Regions from separate parts of the Rhizobium sp. 05N49 genome, predicted to be linked through region 3. Evidence: predicted binding sites of a transcription regulator. Region 3 holds the regulator's gene; each other region holds the start of a gene.
The links. Region 3 encodes PhoB, which activates phosphate uptake and scavenging genes when phosphate is short. Its sites were predicted from a motif close to TGTCATNNANCTGTCAT; they were not measured.
Positions count from the first base shown of each region.

Region 1: ppk2 (polyphosphate kinase 2) is a predicted target of PhoB. The motif match lies at 3,502-3,518, and genes of this name have one in related genera.
Region 2: AC1DF8_RS24370 (acid phosphatase) is a predicted target of PhoB. The motif match lies at 2,034-2,050, and genes of this name have one in related genera.
Region 4: AC1DF8_RS30140 (DUF47 domain-containing protein) is a predicted target of PhoB. The motif match lies at 3,025-3,041, and genes of this name have one in related genera.

Region 1 is NZ_JBFTME010000010.1:76,185-80,715, reverse strand. It holds gene AC1DF8_RS20665 (ABC transporter ATP-binding protein) at 1-730, shown strand, start outside; gene AC1DF8_RS20660 (ABC transporter permease) at 727-1,611, shown strand; gene AC1DF8_RS20655 (ABC transporter permease) at 1,615-2,457, shown strand; gene ppk2 (polyphosphate kinase 2) at 2,541-3,449, opposite strand; gene AC1DF8_RS20645 (ABC transporter substrate-binding protein) at 3,783-4,531, shown strand, end outside.
Region 2 is NZ_JBFTME010000013.1:154,643-159,173, reverse strand. It holds gene AC1DF8_RS24375 (aldo/keto reductase) at 1-283, shown strand, start outside; gene AC1DF8_RS24370 (acid phosphatase) at 347-1,891, opposite strand; gene AC1DF8_RS24365 (cytochrome-c peroxidase) at 2,103-3,401, shown strand; gene AC1DF8_RS24360 (organic hydroperoxide resistance protein) at 3,459-3,881, opposite strand; gene AC1DF8_RS24355 (MarR family winged helix-turn-helix transcriptional regulator) at 4,009-4,485, shown strand.
Region 3 is NZ_JBFTME010000002.1:478,683-483,213, forward strand. It holds gene pstA (phosphate ABC transporter permease PstA) at 1-558, shown strand, start outside; gene pstB (phosphate ABC transporter ATP-binding protein PstB) at 573-1,388, shown strand; gene phoU (phosphate signaling complex protein PhoU) at 1,433-2,146, shown strand; gene phoB (phosphate regulon transcriptional regulator PhoB) at 2,275-2,958, shown strand; gene AC1DF8_RS06590 (pyrroline-5-carboxylate reductase) at 3,092-3,880, opposite strand; gene AC1DF8_RS06595 (GcrA family cell cycle regulator) at 4,180-4,531, opposite strand, start outside.
Region 4 is NZ_JBFTME010000022.1:33,270-37,800, forward strand. It holds gene AC1DF8_RS30125 (DUF1062 domain-containing protein) at 1-594, shown strand, start outside; gene AC1DF8_RS30130 (NUDIX hydrolase) at 662-1,189, opposite strand; gene AC1DF8_RS30135 (inorganic phosphate transporter) at 1,332-2,336, opposite strand; gene AC1DF8_RS30140 (DUF47 domain-containing protein) at 2,336-2,980, opposite strand; gene AC1DF8_RS30145 (NUDIX hydrolase) at 3,095-3,649, shown strand; gene AC1DF8_RS30150 (isocitrate lyase/PEP mutase family protein) at 3,713-4,531, opposite strand, start outside.

The DNA of each region.
Region 1 (4,531 bases), on a different contig from region 3:
GGAAGCCGACAAGCGCATCATCGATGCGCTGGCGCTCGTGCGTCTTGAAAGTCAGGCGGACAAGCTGCCCGGCCAGCTCTCCGGCGGCCAGCAGCAGCGTGTCGCCATTGCCCGCGCAATCGTCATCCGCCCGCCGATCGTGTTGATGGACGAGCCGCTCTCCAACCTCGACGCCAAGCTGCGCCTGGAAATGCGCGCCGAAATCCGCGGTATCCACGACCAGATCGGCTCGACGACCATCTATGTCACGCATGACCAGGACGAAGCCCTGTCGCTTGCCGACCGCATCGTTGTCATGAGCCAGGGTCATATCCAGCAGATCGGCACGCCTCAGGATCTCTACCAGCGCCCGGTCAATCTCAACGTCGCCGATTTCATGGGCTTCCGCACCCGCATTCCCGGGCGCGTCGTCTCCATCTCCGGCACCGAGGCCGAAATCGAGGCCGCGGGTGCGCGACTGACCGGCACGATGCGCGACACATTGAAGGTCGGCGATGCCGCAGTGCTCTCCGTGCGTCCCGAAGATCTCGTTGCGACCACCGACGACAGCGGCATTCCCGTCATTGTCGCGAACACCGAATATCGCGGGCGTGCCTTCTTCGGTATGGCCCGTTCGGCGGACGGATCGGAGCTGTATTTCCGCTCCGATGATGCGTTGCCGCGCGGCTCTGCCACCACTCTGCAGCCCGTCGCGGGGCGCTCGCTGGTCTTCAAAGGGGCGCCAGCATGAATGGCGGTCCCTCACTGAAAACCCGGCTTGCCGCTCAGGGCCTTGACGGCACGACATTGCTGGTGCTGCCAGGCCTGATCTTCATGATCGCCCTCTTCATCTACCCCTTCGTCTACGGCGTTGCGGATTCACTGATGCCGAAGGATGGCGGCGTTTGGTACGAAAATTACGCGAAATTCTTCTCGGACCAGTTCCAGTACGGCACGATCGCCAATACGATGTGGCTTGCCTTGCCGGTCACGATCGTCAACCTGGCCTTCGCAGTCCCGGTTGCGTTTCGCGTCCGACTGATGCGGCGACAGCGGCTACTGACGACGATCCTCGTACTGCCGATTACGCTCGGTACTGTCTTCGTCGCCGATGGTCTGCTGACTTTTCTCGGCCCGCGCGGCTGGTTCAACGAGACGCTCATCCTGTTCGGCATCCTGGATTCACCGGTCAAGCTCACCAACAATTACTGGGGTGTTTTCGCCTCGCTGCTGATTACCGGCTTCCCCTTCGCCTTCCTGCTGACGTTGTCCTATATCACCGGCATCGACCCGGCGATCGAGCAGGCTGCCGCCACGCTCGGCGCCAATGCACGGCAGCGCTTTACGCGCGTGTTCCTGCCGCTCCTGGTGCCCGGTCTCGCCGTGACTTTCTGCCTTTCCTTCGTGCAGGCTTTTGCCGTCTTCCCGTCCGCCGTCCTGCTCGGCGCGCCGGCTGGTCCGACGCGCGTCATCTCGATTGCAGCCTATCAAGCCGCCTTCGAGCAATATGATCATTCCTACGGCACGGCGATCGCCATTATCATGGGTGGCGTCGAGCTCATTGTTGTCGTCGCCGTCCTCGGTGCGCGTTCCTTCTTCTACCGCGGCCCGGCCGGCGGCACGAAAGGCTAAGCCATGATCCGTGACCAGGGCCTTACCTCGAAGATCTGGCGCATCGCCGTCTGGGCGCTCGCGACCCTCTTTGTCCTCAACCTGCTTGCGGTCATCGCGGCCGTGATCGTCAACTCTTTCGCCACACGCTGGCTCGGCACATGGCTGCCGCGCGGCTGGACGGATCGTTGGTATTTCAGCGCCTGGAGCGAATTCCAGCTATCCAGCGTCGTCATCGTTACCTTCGAGATGGCCTTTGTCGTCGTCATCATCTCGGGCATTCTGGGCGTATTGACAGCCTATGCTCTGGCGCGGCGCGATTTCCCGGGCAAGCGCGCCATCATTCTGCTCTTCCTGCTGCCGCTGCTGATCCCACCGCTGACCTACGGCATTCCGCTGGCAACAGTGCTCTACCAGCTCGGGCTCGGCGGCACCTTCTGGGGCGTCGTGCTGATCAACCTCGTGCCGTCTTTCCCCTTCGTCGTGCTCGTCATGATCCCGTTCATCGAGCAGATCGATCCACGCATTGAGGCCGCCGCCCGTGTCTTCGGTGCCGGCACCACCAGCCTCTTTATCCGCATTCTGCTGCCGCTCCTGCTGCCCGGCATGCTGGCAGCACTTCTGCTCGTGCTGGTGCGCACGCTCGCGATGTTCGAGCTGACCTTCCTCATCGCCGGACCGCAGACCCAGACGCTTGTCGTCTCTCTCTATTATGCGGTCTTCGCATCCGGCGTACGAGCCAGCCAATCAATCGATGCGATGGCGGTGATCTATATGGTGACGACGCTCTTCTGGCTCATCATCGCGCTGCAATTCGTCAATCCGACCCAGATCGTCGCCCGCGCCAAGCAGCAATCGGCGCATTGAGGCATGTCGCGCAACGCGTGAATCAGTTTTGCGCGACATGCTGAAAAGGCGCTGCTGCCGGAAACCGGCCGCAGCCACTTCAATCAGTAGACTTCGGGAACATACATTTCCGGCGGAACCGGGGTGCGGTGGTAGTCATCGTGACGCACGCGATCCGGCAGCACGATCCCTTCCTTCGGAACGTCCTCATACGGGATCTGGCCGAGCAGATGGGCAATGCAATTGAGGCGCGCGCGTTTCTTGTCGACGGCCTGAACAACCCACCACGGCGCTTCCTCAATATGGGTGCGGGCGAGCATTTCTTCCTTGGCCTTGGTATATTCCTCCCAATGGACGCGGCTCTGCAGGTCCATCGGCGAGAGCTTCCACTGCTTCAGCGGATCGTGGATGCGCATATTGAAGCGGAACTCCTGCTCCTCATCGGTGATCGAGAACCAGTACTTGATGAGGATGATGCCGGAGCGGACCAGCATGCGCTCGAATTCCGGCACGGAGCGGAAGAACTCTTCCAGCTCGTCCTTCGTGCAGAAGCCCATGACCCGCTCGACGCCGGCACGGTTGTACCAACTGCGGTCGAAGAGCACCATCTCGCCCGCCGACGGCAGATGCGGCGTGTAGCGCTGAAAATACCACTGGTTCCGCTCGCGTTCGGTCGGCGCCGGCAGCGCCACGACGCGGCAGACGCGCGGATTGAGGCGTTGGGTCACGCGCTTGATTGCACCACCCTTGCCGGCGGAATCGCGGCCCTCGAAAAGCACGACCACCTTCAACTTCTTGTAGTGGACCCAGTCCTGAAGGCGAACCAGCTCATGCTGCAGACGGAAGAGCTCGCGGAAATAGAGTTTGCGCTCGAGCGTCTGTTCCGCCTCGCCGGACATGCCCTCGGCGACCAGCTCGTCGAGCCGGTCCTCCTCCATCTGCATTTCCAGCTCCTCGTCGAAGCTGTCGGCGATTTCGTTCTTGATACGGTCGAGCTGAGTGTTTTCGATCATGGCACGCTCCCTGTTCAATTCGCTCGATAAAGCACGTTCTCGCCATAGCTATATGACAGAGTTGCGACGATCGAAAATTTGCTTTGACAAAACGCAAAACTGGCAAGCGCAAGAGACCGTCCGCCGAGCCTTTCGTGATCAGTCTGCCAGGCATGGTTTGCAGGTCTGACAGGTAGCGGCAGCTTGTACCATGTCAAGTTTTATGTATACATTGACGTCGCTGAGCAATTTTCGCGACAATGGCGTTTTCCTCTGGAGGAGAGAAGAAAAACGTTCAGGTCGCGGCATATCTCCGGGAGAGAGATATGATGCGCAACAATGGGAGGAGTATACATGATTTCGTTTTCAAGAAGACTATTGATAGCAGGCGCGGCGCTCGCCACGCTTGCTGGGGTGCCTGCATTTGCGCAGGAAACGGTGAAGATCGGCGTGATCCTGCCGATGACAGGTCCTTTTGCCTCAACCGGCCGTCAGGTCGAGGCCGGCGCGCGCGCATACATGGCAATCAATGGCGACACGGTTGCAGGCAAGAAGATCGAGCTCGTGCTGCGTGACGACGCGGGCACGGCCGACCAGACCCGCCGCATCGCCCAGGAACTCGTCGTCAATGATGGCGTCAAGATGCTCGTCGGCTTCGGCCTGACGCCGCTTGCCATGGGTGTCGCCCCGGTTCTCAACCAGGCAAAGGTTCCGGCGATCATCACCTCGGCCACGACCTCGGCCATCATGAAACAGTCGCCCTATTTCGTGCGCACCTCGATGGGCGGTCCGCAATCCGTCGTTCCGGTCGCCACCTGGGCAGTCCAGAACAACCTCAAGCGGGTCGTCACCCTGGTGACAGACTATGGGCCGGGCATCGACATCGAGAAGGGCTTTACCGACCAGTTCAAGAAAGAAGGCGGCACGGTTGTCGAAGCACTCCGCGTTCCCCTGCAGAACCCCGATTTTGCACCCTTCCTTCAGCGTGTACGCGACGCTAAGCCCGATGCCCTCTTCGTCTTCGTGCCATCAGGTGTCGGCGCAATCTTCATGAAGCAGTTCGTCGATCGCGGTCTTGCCGATGCCGGCATCAAGCTGATCGC
Region 2 (4,531 bases), on a different contig from region 3:
GGGTGAGAACTTGCAGCGGAACCTCGAACTGGTCGCGGTGGTCGAAGAGATTGCGCGCCGCAAGGGCGCAACACCCGCACAGCTGGCGCTCGCCTGGGTGATGGCTCAGGGCGAAGATATCGTGCCTATTCCCGGCACGCGCCGCCGCACGCGGCTCGACGAAAATCTTGGAGCGGCTGCCGTTGATCTGACGCAGCAGGATCTCGAGGAAATCGCCGGCGCCCTGCCCCGCGCTGTCGGAGATCGCTATAGCGAAGTCGGCATGCGCGCGCTCAACGGATAAGACATCCGAAAGCAAGAAGTCTTCTCCCCAATGTCTGGGGAGAAGACAACGTTATCGTGACGATCAGCGCGTCAGGTCGAGCGATGCCGTCAGGTTGCCCATCGGCGGCTCGTTGTTCAGCGCCAGCGCCCTGTCGCGGGCAAGCAGGCCCGGAAGCACCGGCAGGTCGTAACGGGCCGTGATCAGGCGCAGGATCGAGGTCGTGTCATATTGCGTATGATCGACCATGCCGCCCTTGGCATAGGGCGAGATGATGAAGGCTGGAATGCGATTGCCCGGGCCCCAGCGGTCGGCCTTCGGCGGAGCGACGTGATCCCAGAAGCCGCCGTTTTCGTCATAGGTGACGATGACGAGCATATGACCCCATTGCGGGCTCTTTTCGAGATGGGAGACGAGATCGGCGAGGTGCTGGTCACCGCTCGAGACATCGGCGTAGCCACCATGTTCGTTGAGGTTGCCCTGCGGCTTGTAGAAGGAAACGGCCGGCAGTTTGCCGTCGTCGATATCCTTGATGAAGCCTTCGCCGCCGAGGCCGCCGTCCTTCAGATGCTCGGCGCGGGCGGGCGTGCCCGGCGCAAAATTGGCAAAGTAGTTGAAGGGCTGGTGATGGAACTGGAAGTTCGGCACCGGCGTGGCGTTCTTGCCATCGAGGGCTGCCTGCCATGCGCCGCCGTACCATGCCCAGCTGACGCCCTTTAGTGACAGGAGATCGCCGATGGTGATCTCGTGCTGCGGCGGCAAGGTGTTGGGCTGCGAGGGATCGGCATAGGCTGCATCACCGTCCTTGGCCGGTGCATTGGCGCTCGGCTGGTAGGGCGGCTGCATGGTGTTGACGGCATAGAAATCCGGCGTGAGGTTGCCGTCGGAGACGAATTTCGGGGCACCGTCGAGCGCGGATTTTGGTGCATTTTCGGCAACGGTCAGCGAAATGCCGTCGGCATCGACCTTGGCGATCGTGGGCTTGGCGGGGCTCTTGTCGGCATCCGCATAATAGGGTGCGCAAGCGCAGATCAGCTGGAAGTGGTTGAAGAAGGAGCCGCCGAAGCCGCCCTGGAAGAAGTTGTCGGCGAGGACGTATTTCTTGGCGACCTGCCACATGGGCAGGATCGAGCCGTCATAGTGGCCCATGACGAGGCTGCCGGAATCGGCCCAGGCGACGAACTTGTCGTTCTTGCCGCCATCGATCTGCATCTGCTCCTCATAGAAGCGGTGCCAGAGGTCGCGGGTGATGACATTGGTCGATTGAGCAAAGCCCTTGGGATCGTCGATCGAGAAGACGGCATTAGCAAGGTGAGCGGACTGGGCCTCGGTGACGGCGGGTGTCACACCCTTGGCGGTGAGACCGCCCCAGGAAGGCGGCAGTTCGGAAAGCGGCGCGCCATCGCGATCGAGCTGGCGTGCCTGGCTTTCGCTTGCATTGGCGAGGCCGTTGGCGCCCGGAAAGCTGCCATAGAGGTTATCGAAACTGCGGTTTTCAGCGTAGATGACGACGATATTCTGGATCTTGTCCATGCCGGCGGGTGCTGCATGGGCGGCCGTGGCAAGCGCCAGCGGCAGCATGGCCGAGCCGGCCAGCGAAAGATTGCGGAGGAATTTCAGTCTGGTCATGGCGGGATACCTCATGGCTAAGGGGGCGTGGCTAGAGGGGCGTCGGGCGGACGTGGAAAGACCCAGCGCAGGCGAGACGCTATTCCCGCCATCTATCAACTTTGTGACATCGGGCGGGTTGTTGCTGCGGCCGGTACGCGCGCGTCATCAATCTGTTGCAGTCAGGTTCGATCATGAGCATGCATTATGTTAACTCGTTGGAATCGCTGACATGGCGACAAAGATTATCTGGCTTCTGCGGTCCGGACTGGCGCTTGGTCTGGCGGCCAGCACGCTTGGTTTCAGCCTTATTCCCCTGCGGCAAAGCAGCGCGGCCGTCACCGGCGGCGCGCACCCCGGCCCGATGTCGCGGGCACAAGCCTATGCCCGCGCCGAGGCGCTGACGGAACTCGGCCGCAAGATGTTCTTCGATTCCTCGCTTTCGGCCTCCGGCATGCAGGCCTGCGCCTCCTGTCACGACCCGCATCATGGTTTCGCTCCTGATACCGCGACACCGGTCGAAATGGGCGGGGCGCATCTGGACCGGCCGGGCCTGCGCGCGGTGCCGACCTTGCGCTACCTGCAGGCGGTCCCCTCCTTCACCGAACATTTCTACGATTCCGAGGATGAAGGCGACGAGAGCGTCGACAATGGGCCAACGGGCGGCCTGACCTGGGACGGGCGGGTGGACCATGGCTATGACCAGGCGAAGATCCCGCTGCTTTCGCCTTTCGAAATGGGCAACAAGGACGAAAACCAGGTCGTCACCTCGCTCAGCAAGGCAGCCTATTCCGGCGACTTCAGGGAGATTTTCGGCCAGGATGTCTTCGGCAATGCCCGGGATGCGTTCCAAGGGGCAGTCGAGGCGCTCAGCACTTTCGAGCAGAGCGGCGCAGACTTCTATCCCTATTCCAGTCGCTATGACGCCTTTCTTGCCGGCAAGGGCACCCTGACGGCACAGGAGCTTCACGGGCGCGAACTCTTCGAAGACCCGGCCAAGGGAAACTGTTCGAGCTGCCATCTGAGCGAGCCCGCCAATGACGGGGAGCCGCCGCAATTTTCCGACTTCGGCTTCCTCGGTCTCGCGGTACCGCGCAACATGGCAATCCCGGCCAATGCCGACCCCAACTACCATGATCTCGGCCTTTGCGGCCCTCAGCGTACCGATTTCAAGGATCGGCCGGACTATTGCGGTCTGTTCCGCACGCCGACGCTACGCAATGTGGCGCTTAAGAAAAGCTTCTTCCACAATGGCTATTTCCACTCGCTGCGCGACGTCGTCTCCTTCTATGCCACACGCGACAGCGATCCGGGCCGCTGGTATCCGAAGAACGCCGACGGCACGATCCGCAAATATGACGATATACCGGAGGCCTATTGGGGCAATCTCAATCAGGACCCGCCCTTCGGCCGCAAGCCCGGCGATCCGCCGGCACTGACGGAATCGGAAATCGACGATATCGTCGCTTTCCTCGGCACCCTGACCGATGCCGATCAGTTGCCCGGGCCAGCACAGCAGGCGGCGCATTGATCCAAAAGAAAAGGCCGGAGCATTGCCCCGGCCCTTGTTCACTGGCGCAGCAAGTAATCAGGCAACCGTGACCGGAACTTCGGTCGAGGTGCGCATGGCGTGGCTGTAGGGGCAAACGATGTGGGCGGCAGCTGCGAGCTTTTCGGCAGTTTCGCGGTCGACACCCGGGATGTTGACGGTCAGGGCCACTTCGATGCCGAAGCCGCCGCCATCTTCACGCGGGCCGATGCCGACGGTTGCGGAGACGGTGGTTTCCTCGGGAATCTTGACCTTTTCCTTGCCGGCCACAAATTTCAAAGCACCGAGGAAGCAGGCGGAATAACCGGCCGCAAAGAGCTGTTCGGGATTGGTGCCGGTTGCGCCGTCGCCGCCGAGTTCCTTCGGCACGGTCAGCGTGACGTCGAGAACGCCGTTTTCGGAAACGGCGCGGCCTGCGCGGCCACCGGTGGCGGAAGCTTTGGTCGTGTAGAGAATAGGCATGACAATCTCCTTTGGTTGGCCCCGTTCGTTCGGGTTGAGTTTTTAATAATGCCCAATTAAATTGTACGCAAGTGAATTTTGCAAATTGCATTCGGAATTTGAAAAGAGGACAATGGGACCTCTGAGGATGATAGCGATGAAAGCGAGAACGGCGAAAGTGATGGAAATACCGGAAGAGGAAAAGCGGCTGGAGAAGCAGCTCTGTTTCGCGGTTTACGCGACGGCGCATGCCTTTACCCGCGCCTACAAGCCCATACTTGACAAGGTGGGCCTGACCTATCCGCAATATCTCGTCATGCTGGTTCTATGGGAAAAAGCCGAACTGCCGGTCAAGACGATCGGCGAGCAGCTCGATCTCGATTCCGGCACGCTCTCCCCTCTCCTCAAGCGGCTGGAGCAGAACGGCCTCATCAAGCGCACCCGCGATTCCCGCGACGAGCGACAGGTCATCGTGTCGCTGACACCGAAAGGTCAGTCGATGAGGGGCGAGGTCAATACGATCATGTCGTCGATCGGCGAGGCGATCGGCTGCACGCTGGAGGAAATGGCGGTCATGCGCGACATGCTGACCCGGCTGCGCGGAAATCTCAACGCAAGCATATAGGCCGAGGCCAAGCACGGCCTGAAAGACGATGCCCGCGCCACCCCGG
Region 3 (4,531 bases):
CTGACGGATCTGATCGAGGTCAACATCAACAACCTCGCCGCCGTTCCGTCGATCGTCTACGGTCTGCTCGGATTGTCGGTCTTCATCAACTTCGCCGGCCTGCCGCGTTCGGCGTCGCTCGTCGGGGGCCTGGTGCTGACCCTGATGACGCTTCCGACGATCATCATCGCGACGCGTGCGGCGCTGCGCGCCGTACCGCCGTCGATCCGCTCGGCAGCCCTCGGCCTTGGCGCCTCGAAGATGCAGATGGTGTTCCACCATGTGCTGCCGCTTGCAATGCCCGGCATCCTGACCGGCACGATCATCGGCCTTGCCCACGCACTCGGCGAAACTGCGCCGCTGCTCCTGATCGGCATGGTCGCCTTCGTCGCCCAGGCGCCGGCCACTCCGCTCGATCCCTCCACGGCACTTCCGGTTCAGGTCTACATGTGGGCCAACGAAGCCGAGCGCGCATTCGTGGAAAGAACCTCGGGTGCCATCATCGTCCTGCTCCTGTTCCTGATCGTCATGAACATCGGAGCTATCCTCTTGCGTCGTCGCTTTGAGCGCCGCTGGTAAACGGAGTAAAGATCATGAACATGTTGACGGAAGCCGCAGTCGAGAAGGCGCTGGACCAGAAAATGAGCAACGTTCCGTATAAGATGATCGGTCAGGATGTCTCCGTTTATTACGGCGAGAAGCGTGCGCTTTTCGATGTCAATCTGAACATCCGCGAAAACACCGTGACCGCGCTGATCGGCCCCTCGGGCTGCGGCAAGTCCACCTTCCTGCGTTCGCTGAACCGCATGAACGACACGATCGACGGCTGCCGCGTGACCGGCAAGATCACGCTCGACACGGATGATATCTACGATCCCGATATCGACGTCGTCGAACTCCGCGCCCGCGTCGGCATGGTGTTCCAGAAGCCGAACCCGTTCCCGAAGACGATCTATGAAAACGTCTCCTACGGCCCGCGCATTCACGGTCTGGCAAAGTCCAAGGCCGACCTCGACCAGATCGTCGAGACCAGCCTGCAGCGCGCCGGCCTCTGGAACGAGGTCAAGGACCGCGTGCATGAATCCGGTACCGGCCTTTCCGGTGGTCAGCAGCAGCGTCTGTGCATCGCACGCGCTGTCGCCGTCAGCCCGGAAGTCATCCTGATGGACGAGCCCTGCTCGGCGCTCGACCCGATCGCGACTGCAAAGGTCGAAGAGCTGATCCACGAGCTGCGTGAAAACTACACGATCGTCATTGTGACGCATTCCATGCAGCAGGCCGCGCGCGTATCACAGCGTACGGCCATGTTCCACCTCGGCAACCTGGTCGAGGAAAACGATACTGACAAGATGTTCACCAATCCGGACGATCCGCGCACCCAGGACTATATCATGGGCCGGTTCGGCTGATTTTGGCAATGTGAAGCCTTCCCGATTTTCGAGGACAAAGCCCCATGGCATCGACACATATTTTTTCCGCCTATGACGACGATCTGAAGTTCCTGTCCCGGCGCATTTCCGAGATGGGTGGTCTTGCCGAACAGATGGGCGCCGACGCAATTCGCGCGCTGGTCAACGGTGACACCGCACTCGCTCAGAAGGTCATTTCCGACGACGTGATCCTCGATCACGCTGAACGCGAGATCAACGACAAGGCGATCGTCACGATCGCCCGCCGCCAGCCGATGGCCTCCGACCTTCGCGAGATCATGGGTTCGATCCGCATCGCCGCCGACCTCGAGCGCGTCGGCGATCTCGGCAAGAACACGGCAAAGCGCGTCATCGCGGTGCAGAGCACCGGCGTTCCGCGCAAGCTCGCCCGCGGTCTCGAGCATCTCTCCGAACTGGCGCTGGTCCAGCTTAAGGAAGTGCTCGACGTCTACACCAATCGCTCGGCCGACAAGGCCAAGTCCATCCGCGAGCGCGACGACGAGATCGACGCGATGTACACCTCGCTGTTCCGCGAACTCCTCACCTACATGATGGAAGATCCGCGCAACATCACGAGCTGCACGCATCTTCTCTTCTGCGCCAAGAACATCGAGCGCATCGGCGACCACGCGACCAACATCGCCGAGACGATCTACTACATGGCAACCGGCGCCCAGCCGGAGGGCGAGCGTCCGAAGGACGACAGCTCCAATACCGTTGGTGCGGTCACGGAGTAATCCGGACCTGCCGATTGCGTGCGCGCCCCGTCGGGGCGCGCAAGGGTCGCAGCCAATTCCGAGTCTTGCATGGTCCCTTGCTTAAATCACCCCCGGTTTAAGGATCATGCATTAGGAGACTGACACGCATGATCCCAAGAGTTGCAGTTGTTGAAGATGAAGAGGCGCTGAGCGTGCTTCTCCGCTACAACCTCGAAGCCGAAGGTTTCGAGGTGGATACGATCCTTCGTGGCGACGAAGCCGAAATCCGGCTTCAGGAGCGCACGCCGGACCTGCTCATCCTTGACTGGATGCTGCCGGGCGTTTCCGGCATCGAGCTCTGCCGCCGGCTGCGCATGCGGCCGGAAACCGAGCGCCTGCCGATCATCATGCTGACGGCGCGCGGTGAAGAGAGCGAGCGCGTTCGCGGTCTTTCGACCGGCGCGGACGACTATGTCGTCAAGCCCTTCTCCACGCCGGAACTCGTCGCCCGCGTCAAGGCGATGCTCCGACGCGCCCGTCCCGAGGTGCTCTCCACCGTTCTGAAATGTGGTGATATCGAGCTCGATCGCGAAACGCACCGCGTCCATCGCAAGAGCCGCGAAGTCCGCCTCGGCCCGACCGAATTCCGCCTGCTGGAATTCCTGATGTCCTCGCCGGGCCGCGTCTTCTCCCGCTCGCAGCTTCTCGACGGCGTCTGGGGCCATGATATTTACGTGGACGAGCGCACCGTCGACGTCCATGTCGGCCGCCTGCGCAAGGCGCTGAATTTCTCCAACATGCAGGATGTCATCCGCACCGTGCGCGGCGCGGGATATTCCATGGAAGCTTAAGCTTAATCCGAGTGATCGGAGGTCCAGACGGGTCGCTCGCTTGCCGGGCGGCCCGTTTGTCTATCTGGCACCCCTAGCTCCTTACGAAAGCCGACACCAGGCGCCGAAAGCGAACCTCGAAAGGATCTGCTTTTTACAGACGGATGCGCACAAGAATTCGATCAAGAGCCTTTTGCAGAGCCGCAGTGCCGCCAAACGCACGAAAGTCTTCGAGCACCTGTTCGTTCAATCCGCCCTTGGTCGAATGCTCGCCGATGAGTTCATCGAAACTCGCGACAGGTTTTGAACGGGCAGCATGGGCGAGGCCGGAAAACAATTGACGGAGGTAGGCGTCGCCAGCCGTTCCCGAGAGCCCCTTGCTCTGCAGCCAGGTCGACGTCGCGTCCAGGATGCCGAAATAGCTGGCCATCAGGCAGCTCGCCACCGCGAGAAGTTCGAACTCCTGCTTGTCTTCAACCTGGATCGCCGTTCCGAGCGCCGAAAAGAGGGTGTGGGAGACCTCGTCGGGCGGGTAGATCGCAGTCGCCCCCTGGAGATCGGCGACGAACGGAAGTGGAATTGCCAGGCTCAGGCGAACCGGCCGATCGATCCACGCCAGCAGTTGATCCATTGGCGTAGCCGCGACAAAGCTGATGACATGGTGGCCCGGCCGAAATCGAAGCGAGCGGATGACCTCCTCGGCAATTTGCGGCCTCACTGCCAAAAATACGAGATCGGAGCGGTCGAGAACATCCTGGTTGCCCACAGCGATAGACACATTCCCGTTTGCCGCCGCGAGCCGGGAGGCGACGCCTGCGTTACGAGGTGACAGCGCGATGGGTGCGTCGCGAAACGCTGTCTTGCCCAATCCGGTGACGACAGCCTCGGTAATCGTGCCCGCCCCGACGAACCCCATTGTCATCCGCTTTGGATCGATCTCCATTGGCACCCCCAAGCGACTATGTGCGCCGTGCTACTCGACCAGAATACCGCATCTGTATCAGAATATCGCGCTACAGCGCTATGACCCACCGGTCCATGCCAGCCCTGGGGCTGAAACGCATCGATGGTCTTGGCCACATAAGTTCGTATTGTCAGGCAGGTGGATGCAGGCAGAGATCGGCCTTCCGCAGATCGTGGTCAGGAACCGTTTTCCGCCGTTCCTGTGCCGGCTAAAAAATCACCCCTCCGCGCAAGGCGAGGAGGGGTGATGATACATCGCGTCTGTTGGAAGATCGCGGATTAGGCGACCCGGACAGCCTTGCGGCGTTCGCTCACCGGCTGATAGGCGAGACGCTGGTGGTAGTTGCAATAGGGCGATGAATCCGGGGAGTCGCAGCCGCAGAAGTAGAAATCGTCCTTCAGCGGATCGCCGACCGGCCACTTGCAGGTGCGCTCCGTCAGTTCCGTCAGGCCGAGGCGGCGCGAAATAGGCACGACCACGTTTTTGGCCGGCACGTATTCCATTTCCTCGACCGTTTCGATCTCGATCTCTTCCTTCAGCATCGTTGCGCCCTGCTGGCGCGTCACGGTGCGGGTGGCGATGCGAGATGCATAGTTCGGGGCGCGGGGCGCAGAGGTGTTGCGCTTGGGC
Region 4 (4,531 bases), on a different contig from region 3:
ACCGCTCCCCAGCCCTGGATTGCCTGTGGCGGATGCGGTGGATTGAGAGCCTTTCGATCCAGCGACAAGATCCGGCTCAATGCCAATGGCCGCCGGCTGGATGCCTGGCTCATCTACAAATGCCTGGCCTGCGACAAGACCTGGAACCGGCCGCTCTTCGAGCGTCAGAATGTCCGCGATATCGATCCGGCTATTCTGCACGCGCTGCAATCCAACGATCCCGAATGGATCCGGACGGAGAGCTTCAAGATCGAAGCCCTGAAACGCAAAGCTGAGCGCATCGACGAATTTCCGGAATTCGACCTCGTCAGGGAGGTGCTGCGCGAGACTCCCGGCTGGACACGGGTGGAGATCGAGCTCGCTGTGCCGTTGCCTTCCGGCATACGCCTCGACCGCCTGCTGGCCTCCGGGCTGGAGATGTCGCGCACACGGCTGCAGGCGCTCCACGAGAAAGGCCTGCTCCAGGCGCATCCGGATCGCGCCGGCCTCCTGCGGCGGCGCATCAGGACCGGCGTCGAGGTGATGGTCGACCTTTCAGCCGTCCCTGACCGTGAGCTCTCCTGGGGGCCTCTTGCAACCGGCAGTCCCCGCTAGTCTCTTAACGCAAAGGCCCGCAATGGCGGGCCTTTGCAACTGCGCCTGCCCGCCAGGGCGGCGGCGATCAGGTCAATCCTGGCAATGAGGCGAGCGACACGGCTGCATCGGCCCGCGGCCGCCGTCCATGGATGCGATGGGGTTTCAGTCGGTCCTGCGACGTCAGCGGATTGTCCGCATCGATTGCGCGGAAGATCTCCTGCAGTTCGGGCTCATCGACGAGAGAGGCCGCGTCCGCCGGCGAAATCCAGATCTTCTGCCTCTCCCCATATTCGCGGAAATGCGTGGTCTCGCTCTCCAGCCGCAGCAGATGCACCGAAACCGTCAGCGGCTGCTCCTGGTCCTTCAGATAGCTGTAATAGCCGAGCGGCTTCTTCCTGACCTTGCCCCTGACGCCGGCCTCTTCGGATGCCTCGCGCTGGGCGCAGCGATAGGGCTTTTCCTTTTTCTGGAGATAGCCTTTCGGGATCACCCATCGTCCGGTATCGCGGCTGGTGACGAGCAGGACGCTCAGCCTCCCGCCCCTTTCCACGCGGCAGCAGATGACACCGCACTGGTCGACCCCGCGGCGGCCTGTCCTTGCCGGAGTTTCCACATTCAATTCCGATAAATGCCTGTATGGATGCATCTTTCGCTCGTCTTCGCCTTCTCCTTGCATGGAGAATAGAGCGCAACATCGGATCGAAAATAGTAGCCCCTAAAATTAAGGTATCCGGTGCATCCGGCGGCTGTTGACCTCAGGCAAACAGGCTTGCAATTCCATAGCAGGCGGCAGCGATGGCAGCGGCAGCCGGCATTGTGATGACCCAGGCGATGACGATATTGCCGGCCACACCCCAGCGCACGGCCGAAAGACGCCGCGCTGCTCCCACTCCGATGATCGCGCCGGTGATCGTATGCGTCGTCGACACGGGAATGCCGAGCCAGGTCGCCGCAAACAGCGTCAGCGCGCCGCCGGTCTCGGCGCAGAAACCCTGCATCGGATTGAGCCTTGTGATCTTCGAGCCCATCGTATGCACGATCCGCCAGCCGCCGAAGAGCGTGCCGAGCGCCATCGCCGACTGGCAGGAAATGACCACCCAGAGCGGCACATGGAAGCTCGGGCCAAGCTGACCCTGGCTGAAGAGAAGAACGGCGATGATGCCCATCGTCTTCTGCGCGTCGTTGCCGCCATGGCCGAGCGAATAGAGCGATGCGGAGACGAACTGCATGAAGCGGAAGGTGCGATCGACGGCAAACGGTGTCTGGCGCACGAAGAGCCAGGAGACGACGAGGACGAAGAACAGCGCCAGCAGGAAGCCGATCGCCGGCGACATGAAGATAGCGCCAACCGTCTTCAACAGGCCGCTCCAGACGATGGAGCTGAAGCCGACCTTCGCCCACCCTGCCCCGACGAGCCCGCCGACCAGTGCATGCGAGGAGGAAGAAGGAATGCCGAACAGCCAGGTGACGATGTTCCAGACGATCGCCCCCATCAGCGCCGCAAAGATCACCTGCGGGGAAACGATGGCCGGATCGATGATGCCGGTGCCCAGCGTTTCGGCGACATGAAGGCCGAAGAACAGGAAGGCGATGAAATTGAAGAAGGCCGCCCAGCCGACGGCATATTGCGGCCTGAGGACCCGGGTGGAGACGATGGTCGCAATCGAGTTTGCCGCGTCATGCAAGCCGTTCAGGAAATCGAAGAACAGCGCGACACCGATGAGCCCGATCAGCAGCGGAAGGGAGAGAGAGGCTTCCATCAGACGTTCTCGATGACGACGCCGCTGATTTCATTGGCCACGTCCTCGAACCGGTCCACGATCTTTTCCAGATTGGAATAGATCTCGCTGCCGATCATGTAGGCCATGGCATTGCCGCTGGCCCCATGCCGGCGATAGAGGTCTTTCAGCCCCTCGTCATGCAGCTCGTCGGAACGCCCCTCGACCCGGGTGATCTCCTCGGCGATGACGGCAAGCCGCTGCGCATTGGCGCCCATCTTGTTGAGAAGCGGGATCGCCTCCGCCATCAGGGCCGCCGCCTTGACGATCTCCCCGCCCATGTCCTGCATCAGCGGGTCGAAACTCGTCCGCTCGAACAGGCGGATGATCTTCACCGTCTTGTGCATCATGTCGATGGCATCGTCCATGGACTGGATCAGGTCCTTGATATCGCCGCGATCGAAGGGTGTGATGAAGCTGCGCCTGACGGCCACAAGCACTTCGCGGGTGATGTCGTCGGCCTGGTCCTCGAGCGCGATGATCCGATCGCAATTTTCCTGAACCGCCTCGCCTTTCAGCAGCCTTTCCATCGCATGGGCGGCAGCGACGACCGTTTCCGAATGCCGGCAGAACATGTCGAAGAAGCGGTCCTCCCGCGGCATCATCTTGCGAAACACGCTCATCATCTCGGGCGATCCTTCCTGAAGCGGACATGGCAGTCACAAGAGACTGTCACAAATCTGTCATAAAACGTCGCAGGCAATTGATCGAAAATGCAGAAATTGACAATGCTTGATGTCATGAAATCCAGCAAAAAAGGCGCAAAACCTCGCGCCGCCACCCCAAAGCCGCTACTGAAGCAACTTGCCGAAAGGCCCGAGAAGCTTTTCTCCGGCGCCTTTCGCCAGCAATATGGCGCTCTCTGCTTCCGTTATCGAAACAACGATCCCGAAAGCGATCATCGCGAAATCGAAGTCCTCGTGGTCACCACCCGCGACAGCGGCCGCTGGATCATTCCCAAGGGCTGGCCGATGAAAAAGAAGAAGCCGGATGAGGCGGCCGCCATCGAGGCCTGGGAGGAAGCCGGCGTGCGCGGGACGGTCAGCAAAAAGCCGGTCGGTCGCTACACCTATCTCAAGGAACTGGACGACGGCGACGTTGTTCCCTGCATCGTCGATATCTTTCAGATCGAGGTAGACCGCACGCAGGGGCAGTTCCGCGAGGTCGGCCAGCGCGTGCTGGACTGGGTGAGCCCGGATGAAGCGGCCCGACGCGTACGCGAACTGGAACTGAAGTCTTTGCTTGTCGATTTCCGCCCGCGGTACGGCAAGCGGCAGGGCAAGAAGAAGGGCTGACCGGCAGACATCCGGATTTTGTCAGCCCTTATCGATCCGCAATGAGATACCACCGATCCAGCCCTACTCCCGGTCGCCCCGCTTCTCCTGCGACATGAGTCGGCTGAGCGTGGCCGCCGGGATCGCCTCGGCCGCATAGTCAAAGGTCCCCGATGATTTCACCTCCTCGGCCGCCCGCAGTAGTGCGCCGAGCGCCGCGCGAGCAAAGGATCCGCCCACGCTCACCCGGCGCACGCCCGCCGCCGAGAGTTCGGCAACGCTATAGCGCGGCCCCTTCAGCCCCATTACCACATTGACCGGCTTGTCCACGGCAGCGCAGACGGTTCGGATGGCGTCGATATCGGGCAGTCCTGGTGCGTAGAGCACATCGGCGCCTGCTGCCGAGAAGGCATGCAGCCGCTTGATCGTGTCATCGAGATCGGGCCGCTCCCAGAGAAAATTCTCTGCCCTCGCCGTCAGCAGGAAAGGCAGTTTCCGCGCCGCTTCAGCCGCCGCCTGGACCCGCTCGACGGCGTGCGAGAGATCATAGATCGGCCTTGCCGGATCGCCGGTGGCATCTTCGATCGATCCGCCGACCAGCCCCGCCGCAGTGGCCAGCCGGATCGTTTCGGCGCAGATCTCAGGTGCTGCGCCGAACCCGTCCTCGAGATCGGCGGATACGGGAAGATCGCTCGCCTCGACGATCTCAGCGGCATTGTCGAGGATCTCGCCGCGCGTCAGGCTCGCAAAGGAATCCCGCTTGCCCTTCGAAAAGGCATAGCCAGCGCTGGTCGTCGCCAGAGCCTCGAAACCAAGGCCTGTCAGGATCCGCGCCGAGCCGGCATCCCATGGGTTCGGAATGATAAATGCCTCATCCCGATGATGCAGCGCCTTGAACCGCTC